One region of the Monashia sp. NPDC004114 genome, then DNA from elsewhere that is predicted to be linked to it. Evidence: predicted binding sites of a transcription regulator. Region 1 holds the regulator's gene; each other region holds the start of a gene.
The links. Region 1 encodes LexA, which represses DNA repair genes until DNA is damaged. Its sites were predicted from a motif close to TCGAACANNTGTTCGA; they were not measured.
Positions count from the first base shown of each region.

Region 2: ruvC (crossover junction endodeoxyribonuclease RuvC) is a predicted target of LexA. The motif match lies at 1,833-1,848, and genes of this name have one in related genera.
Region 3: recA (recombinase RecA) is a predicted target of LexA. The motif match lies at 1,861-1,876, and genes of this name have one in related genera.

Region 1 covers NZ_JBSGGK010000005.1:170,488-173,757, forward strand. Annotated here, with positions in the region: gene ACWEOW_RS09010 (alpha/beta hydrolase) at 1-36, opposite strand, end outside; gene ACWEOW_RS09015 (hypothetical protein) at 33-389, opposite strand; gene ACWEOW_RS09020 (LysM peptidoglycan-binding domain-containing protein) at 794-1,216, opposite strand; gene lexA (transcriptional repressor LexA) at 1,468-2,175, shown strand; gene ACWEOW_RS09030 (phosphotransferase) at 2,187-3,224, opposite strand; gene ACWEOW_RS09035 (Sir2 family NAD-dependent protein deacetylase) at 3,214-3,270, opposite strand, start outside.
Region 2 covers NZ_JBSGGK010000002.1:98,305-101,574, forward strand. Annotated here, with positions in the region: gene ruvB (Holliday junction branch migration DNA helicase RuvB) at 1-501, opposite strand, end outside; gene ruvA (Holliday junction branch migration protein RuvA) at 558-1,160, opposite strand; gene ruvC (crossover junction endodeoxyribonuclease RuvC) at 1,157-1,783, opposite strand; gene ACWEOW_RS03210 (YebC/PmpR family DNA-binding transcriptional regulator) at 1,949-2,707, opposite strand; gene pdxT (pyridoxal 5'-phosphate synthase glutaminase subunit PdxT) at 2,805-3,270, opposite strand, start outside.
Region 3 covers NZ_JBSGGK010000019.1:17,012-20,281, forward strand. Annotated here, with positions in the region: gene ACWEOW_RS20365 (regulatory protein RecX) at 1-638, opposite strand, end outside; gene recA (recombinase RecA) at 641-1,684, opposite strand; gene ACWEOW_RS20375 (DUF3046 domain-containing protein) at 1,900-2,151, opposite strand; gene ACWEOW_RS20380 (VanZ family protein) at 2,571-2,969, opposite strand.

The DNA.
Region 1 (3,270 bases):
CCGGCTGGACCTGATGGCACCCACACTGATCGTCATGGGCCAGCAACCCGTCCCCGGTCGACCACAGCTCCTTGGTCGTCCACAGCTCCTGGGTCGGCCACAACGCGGTCGGCCACGGCGCGCCCCACAGCCCGCTCGACCGCGTCGTACGACTCGGCGGCCGCGACGAGCTCGCCTCCCAGGCTTCGCAGCATCCACCTCGTGTCGGACACCCGCGACTCCCACACCGAGGCGAGCCGTGCCACAGCACCGGCCACGCGGCCTCCGGGCAGACCCGTCGCGACCGAGCCCATCACTGGCACGATGCCCAGCCGTTCGAGTCGCGACAGCGCCAGGTCCACGGCGTCGGCGCTGTCGTGCAGCGCGTCCGTGTCCACCGCATACCGCATACCTGCACTCCCTTCGTCGGAGCGAACAGGCTATGGAGGCAAGGGGATCGGTCGCATCGCGTCATCCACAGGGATGCGCACGGCACAGGAGGCCGTCCACAGGGCGAGGCACCACAGCCGGCGAGGTATGCCGTCGGGCTGAGTTCCGGCCGAGTGAGCGCTCCGTCCCGCGCGTCACCGATCAACGGCCCGTGCACCAGCCCGGCCCGTCGTGTGACAGGCGGGGCGGCGCGCCCCTCGACACCGCCCAGGCGTGGCAGAACGCCGCACCCCGATCTTGGGGTGCGGCGTCCGGGCGAGAGCGGCGGGGTCGAAGCGCCGCTACCGCCAGCCGCTGAAGGTGGAGCCAACGCGGCTGCCATGGAGCCGGGCCCGTCACCAGACGAGGGCCCGGCGGCGCGGTGTCAGGGCGTCGGGATGACGAGCCGCTGACCGATGTGGATCTGCGAGGTCGACAGGCTGTTGGCGAGCTGGAGCTCGACGATGCCGCTGGTGACCGGCAGGTCCGGCAGCTCCCGCGAGGCGATGCCCCACAGGGTCTGGCCCGGCTGGACGGTGATGACACGCGGCTCGCTGACGGCGCCGGCGCGCTGGACGGCGGCTGCCACGCCGAGCACGGCAACGACGGCGGCGACGAGGAGCGCGACGACGAGCCGCCCGCGCCGGGTCAGACGAAGACGTGGGCGTGGCGTCGACGCCGGACCGAGCGCATCCGGACCGGTGGGCACGAGCACGAGATGGCCACGCCCGCGAGGGGCCGGGAGCGGGTCGCACGGGGCCCCCTGAGCCTGCTGCCGGTGCGCTGCCTCGACGACGATGGCGCTCATGATGACCTCCCCTTGCTGATGGCCGAACGAACAGGTGTTCGATAGAACGTCTGTACGAGTTGTAGCACGTCTGTTCGACGAAGTCGAGACACGCATCGAACAGGTGTTTGGCAACTGTGTTCGAACCTCGTACGCTGTTCTCACACCACCAACCACACCAGTCACCACTGACACTGGCCCTCACGAGCGCCCGAGCGGCGCTCACCGCAAGCCAGACATCGGGGTCTGACGAGCACGACGAAGGGGACATCATGGGCGTGACCGAGTTTCCCGACCGCGACAAGGGCGACGGCCTGACCGTGCGCCAGCGGCGTGTGCTCGAGGTCATCCGCAACTCTGTGGACCGGCGTGGATACCCGCCGAGCATGCGTGAGATCGGTGACGCCGTCGGCCTGGCCAGCCCGTCCAGCGTCTCGCACCAGCTCAACGCCCTCGTGACGAAGGGCTACCTCCGTCGCGACCCCAACCGTCCGCGCGCGATCGAGGTCGTCTCGCCCGACGCCCGCCCGTCGCGGCGCCGTGGCGACATCGACCTCGGCGTGCAGCAGCACGACCTGGAGACCGACAGCGGCGACTCGCGTCCCCAGGCGGCATACGTCCCGGTCCTGGGTCGGATCGCCGCCGGAGTGCCGATCACTGCGGAGGAGCTCGTCGACGACGTCTTCCCGCTGCCGAAGCAGATCGTCGGCGAGGGCGAGCTCTTCCTGCTCAAGGTCGTCGGGGACTCGATGATCGACGCCGCCATCTGCGACGGCGACTGGGTGGTGGTGTCACGACAGCAGACAGCCGACAACGGCGACATCGTCGCGGCCCTGCTCGACAACGAAGCCACGGTCAAGACGTTCAAGCGCAAGGACGGCCACGTCTGGCTGCTCCCCCACAACCAGGCTTTCGAGCCGATCGACGGCGACGACGCGACGATCCTCGGCAAGGTCACCGCCGTCCTGCGCCGCGTCTGAGCCGGCACCGCTCAGCGGAGCGGTGGTTCCTCCTGCAGCGACGCCAGCCACCAGCTGGGCGAGTCACCGAAGTCGGCCAGCTCGGACGGCGTCATCGTCGCCACGACCCGAAGCCACGCCTCCACCCGGCCCAGTCGTGCCAGCTGCAGGGCCGCCGGCAGGGCGGCCCGGAGCTCACCGACGGGCCGAAGGTCTCCCCACACCTCCGTTGCGGCGTCCGCCACCCGACGCAACCGTGGGTCGTCCACCCCGGCCTCCAGCCGGCTCGACATCACCCGCAGGGGGATGAGCAGTGACCAGAGCGGGTTCGCGAGCACGGCGTCTCCGAAGTCGAAGAAGCGCATCTGCCCGTCCGTAGCAAAGACGTTGTGCCCGTGAAGGTCGTTGTGCACCAACGTGTCCGGGAGGTCGAGCGCCTCGACCTGGGCCGCCCAGCCACGGATCACCGGATCGAGTGCGCACACCTTGGCGGCTTCGTCCGCAGGCATCCGTCGAGGGTCATCGGCCGGCAGGCCCGCGAGCGACGACGCCCGGGCGGTCACGTACTCGGCGACCTCCGCTGTGCGGATCCTCGTGAGCCCGGCAGCGGCGAGCTCAGCCTCGCGTCCCAAGAGCTCGCGCTGCAGGTGCATCGCCTCGACGGCGACCGTGCACCATGCGTCGATGTCGTCCGCCGGCACCGTTTCGGCATAGACCGGCCCTTGGTCGGGCACGAGGTGCAGACCGCGGTGGATGTCCGCCGCGGCCACCGGAACCACCCGATCCCCTGCCAGGCGGTCGAGCACGATGAGCAGGTGCGCCTCGAAGCTCTGGTGTGCGCAGTTCTGCTTGGCCCAGAACAGTCCGCCGTCGCCGGCCCGGGCGCGCCACACCGTCGACCAGGGTCGCTGGTGCACCGGCTCGAGAGCGACGAGCTCGTGCCCGAGAGATCCGAGCGCGCCGCCCACCCACGCGTGCAGCTCGGTCGCGAAGTCGGCGGACGTCCATCGCTCGGACGGGCCGGGGCCCGACTCCGGCAGGGCGGCATACCACCGCGGGTCAGTGCTCAAGAGCACTCCAGAGGCGGCGCAGCGTCGGTCCGAGCGGCGCGTGGAC
Region 2 (3,270 bases), on a different contig from region 1:
CGTGAACGGCGGCAGCTCGAGCGGGATCGCGGTGGCGCCAGGCCCCTTGCCGATGATGACGTCGACCCGGAAGTCCTCCATCGCGAGGTAGAGCATCTCCTCCGCGGAGCGCGACATGCGGTGGATCTCGTCCAGGAAGAGCACCTCGCCCTCGGCGAGCGAGGACAGCACTGACGCGAGGTCCCCGGCGTGCTGGATGGCGGGGCCGGAGGTGATGCGGATCGGCTGCTCGAGCTCACTGGCGACGATCATCGCCAGGGTCGTCTTGCCCAGGCCAGGTGGCCCGGACAGGAGCACGTGGTCCGGCGGTGTGCCGCGACGCCGCGCCGCCTTGAGGACGAGGCCCAGCTGCTGCCGAACGCGGTTCTGCCCGGGGAAGTCGTCGAGTCGCTTCGGCCTCAGTGCGGCCTCGACCTGACGTTCGTCGGCCTCGTCCGCCTCGTCCAGCCGTGCGTCCACGATGCGGGCGGTCGCATCGAACGAGCCGTCGTGCCATGTCATCTCAGGCTCGAGCGCGGGTCCGTCGCCGGACTCCCACGGCGCGGGGCGGGCCTCGCTCATCGGCCGAGCTCCTGAAGCGCGGCCCGCAGCAGGGCCGAGACACCGGCGCCCTCAGCGGCCTTGGGGGCCACCTTGTCCAGAGCGTCCTCGGCCTGGCGAACGGTCCAGCCGAGACCGACGAGGGCCTCGCGGACCTGCTCGCGCCACAGCTCGCCGGAGTCGAGGTGGACGGGCTCCGGGGCGCCGGTGGAGCTCGGGAGCGCCCCGATCTTGTCCTTCAGCTCGAGCACGAGCCGCTCGGCGCCCTTGCGGCCGATGCCGGGCACCTTCGTGAGGGCGACGAGGTCGCCGGTGCCCAGAGCGACGCGGACTGCGTCGGGCGAGTGCACCGCAAGCATGGCGAGCGCGAGCCGGGGCCCCACCCCCGACACGGTCTGGACGGTCTCGAAGATGACCTTCTCGTCGTCGGTGGCGAAGCCGTAGAGCGTCAGGGAGTCCTCGCGCACGACGAGGGAGGTCGCGAGCTCGGTCGGCTGCCCCAGGCGCACCGACGCGGCTGTTGCCGGGGTTGTGTGGACGAGCATGCCGACTCCCCCGACCCCGACGACGACCGAGTCGAGGCCGACCTTGAGGGCGGTGCCGGACAGCGAGGCGATCATCGAGGTTGGGCTCCAGTGGTCGGGAGTGCGGGGAGGTTGCGAGCCGAACGGGCTGTGGGTGTCCGGACCTTTCGGGCCGCAGGTATGCCGCCGGGCCGGGTGCCACCACGGGCCAGGGCCTCGCGGTGCGCCTCTTCCAGCCGGCTCTGGGTGCCACCGCGCCAGACGTGGCAGATCGCGAGCGCGAGTGCATCGGCGGCGTCGGCGGGCTTGGGGGCGCGCTCGAGCCCGAGCAGCCGGGTGACCATCGTGGTGACCTGGGCCTTGTCGGCACGTCCGCTGCCGCTGACAGCGGCCTTGACCTCGGTCGGGGTGTGCAGCGCGACGGGCAGGCCGCGACGCTCGGCGAGCATCATGACGATCCCGGTGACCTGCGCCGTGCCCATGACGGTCGAGACGTTGGTGTCGGCGAAGACCCGTTCGATCGCGACCGCCTCGGGGCGGTGCCGGTCGAACCACAGTCGAAGCTCATCCTCGACGGCGACCAGGCGCTTCGGCGTGGGGTCGCCGGAGGGTGTCCGGATCACTCCGACCTCGACGAGGGACAGGCGGCGCCCGGGCACGCCGTCGACGACTCCCACGCCACAGCGGGTCAGCCCGGGGTCAACGGCGAGGACGCGCACGGCATACCTCCTCGGGTTGTGGTCGGGGCGCGACGCTGGGCGGCCTCATGCGAACAGGTGTTCGGCTACCACCGTATCCACCCCGCCGGGAAAGAACGGGAGGCACGCCGTGACCGGCGTGCCTCCCTCGCACCGCGGAACGTCGGGTGCGTGCCTTGGTTGCGCTCAGTCCTCGTCGTCGAGCTGGGCGAGGACGTCGTCGGGGATGTCGCCGTTGGCGAAGACGTTCTGCACGTCGTCGCTGTCCTCGAGCGCCTCGATGACCCGGATCATCTTCTTGGCGCCATCGAGGTCGAGCGGGACCTGGAGGTTCGGCACGAAGGAGGCCTCAGCGGAGTCGTAGTCGATCCCCGCGTCCTGCACGGCCTTGCGGACGGCCACGAAGTCGGTCGCCTCGGAGACGATCTCCCAGGTGTCGCCGTTGTCGTTGACCTCCTCGGCGCCGGCTTCCAGCACGACCTCGAGGATGTCGTCCTCCGAGCCGGCGTCCTTGGGCACGATGACGACGCCCTTGCGGTTGAACACGTAGGCCACGGAACCGGGGTCGGCCAGCTGCCCGCCGTTGCGCGTCAGCGCGGTGCGGACCTCGGCCGCGGCGCGGTTCCGGTTGTCGGTGAGGCACTCGATGAGCACGGCGACGCCGTTCGGGGCATACCCCTCGTACATGATCGTCTGGTAGTCGGCCCCGCCGCCCTCGGCGCCCGAACCGCGCTTGACGGCGCGGTCGATGTTGTCGTTGGGCACCGACGACTTCTTGGCCTTCTGGATCGCGTCGTAGAGCGTCGGGTTGCCGGTCGGGTCACCGCCGCCCTGACGGGCCGCGACCTCGATGTTCTTGATGAGCTTGGCGAAGAGCTTGCCTCGCTTGGCATCGATGGCAGCCTTCTTGTGCTTCGTGGTGGCCCATTTGGAGTGGCCGCTCATGCAGTGTCCTCGCGTTCGTGTGCTGTGTCGCGTTCCTGGATGTCGCGCATGCCGGGTGTCGCCGCCGGTGATCGCGTCGCCGGGTGTCGCGCCCGAGCTACCGGCGGTGCGCTCTGACGATCGAGACGAACTCGGCGTGGATCCGGCGGTCGCCACCCAGCACCTCGGGGTGGAACGAGGTCGCCATGAGGTTCCCTTGCCGGACCGCGACGATCCTACCGGCGGCGGGGCCTTCGCTCACGCGGGCAAGCACGTCGACACCAGAACCGGTCTCCTCCACCCAGGGTGCGCGGATGAAGACGGCGTGCACGGTGCCCGCGTGCGACACGTCGAGCCAGGCGTACTCGAGGTTCTGCTCGAAGGAGTCGACCTGGCGGCCGAAGGCGTTGCGGCGGACCGTCACGTCGAGGCCGCCGAGAGTCTCCTGATCCGGCCGCGCGTCGGCGATGCGGTCCGCGAGCATGATCATCCCGGCACACGAGCCGTAGGCGGGCATGCCGTCGGCGATCCGCTTGCGCAGCGGCTCCTGCAGCTCGAAGGCTCGGACGAGCTTGTCCATCACC
Region 3 (3,270 bases), on a different contig from region 1:
ACCGGCCAGGCGATCTCCCCCGAATACCCTTTGCGCGCAAGCATTCCCGCCAGGCGTCTCGCCTGCACGTCGGAAGCGAGGCCGGACATCGTGCGCAGTCGCTTGGCAACGAGTTCCTCGGCTCGCACCCGCTCGTCCTGCGGACCGACCGCAGCCAGCGCATCGTCGGCGATGTCGCCGTCGATCCCCTGCTTACGCAGCTCGTGGGCCAGCGCCGTTCGGGCCAGGCCCTTGCCGGCCTGCTTCGAGCGGACGAGGAGCTCCGCGTAGGCCTCGTCGTCGACGAGCCCCACCTCGGTCATCCGGTCGAGGACGCGATGGGCGACCTCGTCATCGCAGCCGCGCTGTCGCAGCTTCTTCTCGAGCTGCGCCCGGCTGCGCGGAGCCAGGCTCAGCTGGCGCAGCACGATCGCCCGGGCAACGGACTCGGGGTCCGCCTCCGGCGCCTCGGACTTCGGGTCGTCCGGAGCCGGGGTCCACGCCGGTCTGGGGGACGCCGGCCTGGGGGCCGCCGGCAGGGCCGTGTCGTTGCTGGACGACGCCGGGCCACCGCCGGCCCGCACCCCGACGACGCCCTCCGCCTTCGCGAGGGCCTGCGCGGCGCGGGCCAGCCGGTCACTCTTTTCCGAGCCGGCCATCGTCAGAAGTCGACGGGCACGTCCGCGACCTCAGCGGGCTGGTCGACGCGCGGCCCGACGCCGAGCTTCTCCTTCACCTTCTTCTCGATCTCGTCGGCGAGGTCAGGGTTGTCCTTGAGGAAGTTGCGGGCGTTCTCCTTGCCCTGGCCCAGCTGGTCGCCGTCGTAGGTGTACCAGGCGCCGGCCTTGCGCACGAAGCCGTGCTCGACGCCCATGTCGATGAGGCCGCCTTCGCGCGAGATGCCCTGGCCGTAGAGGATGTCGAACTCCGCCTGCTTGAACGGCGGGGACACCTTGTTCTTGACGACCTTGACCCGCGTGCGGTTGCCGACGGGCTCGGTGCCGTCCTTGAGCGTCTCGATGCGCCGCACGTCGAGGCGGACCGAGGCGTAGAACTTCAGCGCCTTGCCACCTGTGGTCGTCTCCGGCGACCCGAACATGACGCCGATCTTCTCGCGGAGCTGGTTGATGAAGATCGCGGTCGTGCCGGTGTTGTTGAGTGCACCGGTGAGCTTGCGCAGGGCCTGGCTCATGAGGCGGGCCTGGAGTCCCACATGGCTGTCGCCCATCTCGCCCTCGATCTCGGCGCGGGGCACCAGCGCCGCCACGGAGTCGATGACGATGATGTCGAGCGCGCCCGAACGGATCAGCATGTCGGCGATCTCGAGGGCCTGCTCACCGGTGTCCGGCTGGGACACCAGCAGCGCGTCGGTGTCCACGCCGAGCTTCTTCGCATACTCCGGGTCGAGCGCGTGCTCGGCGTCGATGAACGCCGCGATCCCGCCACCCTTCTGTGCGTTCGCCACGGCGTGCAGCGCGACCGTCGTCTTACCGGATGACTCCGGCCCGTAGATCTCGACGATGCGACCTCGGGGAAGCCCGCCGATGCCGAGCGCCACATCGAGTGAGATCGACCCCGTCGGGATCACCTCGATCGGCGGCCTGATGTCGTCACCGAGACGCATCACGGCACCTTTGCCGTAGCTCTTCTCGATCTGCCCCATCACCGAGGAGAGCGCCTTGTCCTTGTCCTGCACCGATGCCATGAGTGGCCACCTATCTGCCGTCTGCTCTGCGGTCGTCTACCTGCGACCCGGACGGCTCGTCGATATCGCGATCCGTTGTCGGGTCAGACGTTAGGTGCCGGCGCCGACATCGGGTTGGAGCCACGAGACGGCCTGTGGATGATGCGTTCTCGGCGCAGGACCTGTGGAGAACACTACCGAACACGTGTTCGAAGTCGACCGCGACACGCCGTCGCTCAGACCGGTCCCTGCTGTCCGCCTTGAGCCCCGGGCGCGACGCGGTCGTCGCGGCCGAGCCGACGCTCCGGCGGGACGTCCATGTCGTCGCAGAGGGCCTCCCACACCTGACGCGGTGGTACCCCGTCCGCGAGTGCCTGCACCACGGTCCGGTTGTCGAGCGCGCCGATCACATGATCGCGCGCGAGCGACCCGGCATACGCCGGCCCGAACTCGTCGTCCATCAGCGTCCAGAAGTGGCTCATGCGCACTATGAATGCTCCTGACCTGCGCAGACACGAGGGCTCGTCAGTCTCGGTCCGTCTCGCGCAAGCGAGCGGCCCATCGACCCGATCACCATACGCGCCATCGATCTCGGCCACGATGCGAGCCGGCCCGTGGGCCGCAGAGGCACCCGCCTCCGGAGCCACTCACGTCAGCCCGGGCATCACCCGATGCCCCGGGCCGGAGGTTCGCCTCTCCCCAGCCTTTCCTCCACGAAGGCGTGAGGAGAGACGAACCCCCAAGCGGGAAGGACAGACCTGACGTACCTTCCAGTGACAAAGACGGCCGAGGCCGCCGTTCGTGACGCCGGTGTGCCGATCGGCCGCGACCCCCAAGGCGACGCACGTCCGCTCTGCCGCGCTGGGCAGCTGTCCGGCGGCGCAGCGAACCCCGCCTCGAATCGGCGTCACGACCACCCGCGCCCGCGCCGGGTGGAGCCGACGAGAGACCCGACGAGCGCGCCGGTCCCGTTGGCGAGCACGTCGCCGACCGAAGCGACGCGCAGGCCCGGGAGGGCGAGTGCCTGGACAACCTCGGCTCCGCCGCTGATGAGCAGGCCGACGAGTGTGATGGTCCACCACGGGCGCCGGGTGAGCAGTGCAGCCAGGCAAGCCGGCACGAAGAATGCTGCAACGTTGACGAGGACGCTCCACAGGTCGGGGGTGAACCACGGTTGGCGGCCGGTGTGCGCCCACAGCCAGACCCACGTCTCGATCTGGAGTCGCCTCAGGTCGCTTCCGCGCGGCCAGAGCAGGACCCCGAGAACGAGGAGGACGACGGCGCCGAGCGGGACGACGATGATCACGCGACGGCGGGAACGACGGGATCCCGGTGCCGAACGCCCGCTGGACAAGCGCACCCCTCCTGTCACGACCCCGCCCTCCGGGGCCCATGAACTGGGACGCGGGAATGGCGCGATCGTGACGCGGGCCCTGCACCGACGTCACAGGCACTGGTACGCGGCGGGAGGTGCACCCGTCCCAGGGTTCGGGGACCCGGACGGGCCCTCCTGGCGCTGAGCGTGCAGCGGACGGGCCGTCCGGATCCCCTCGACGGCCGGCGGGTGATGGTTGGGGGTCTCCGACCGTCTGTCTCATGAGACGAAC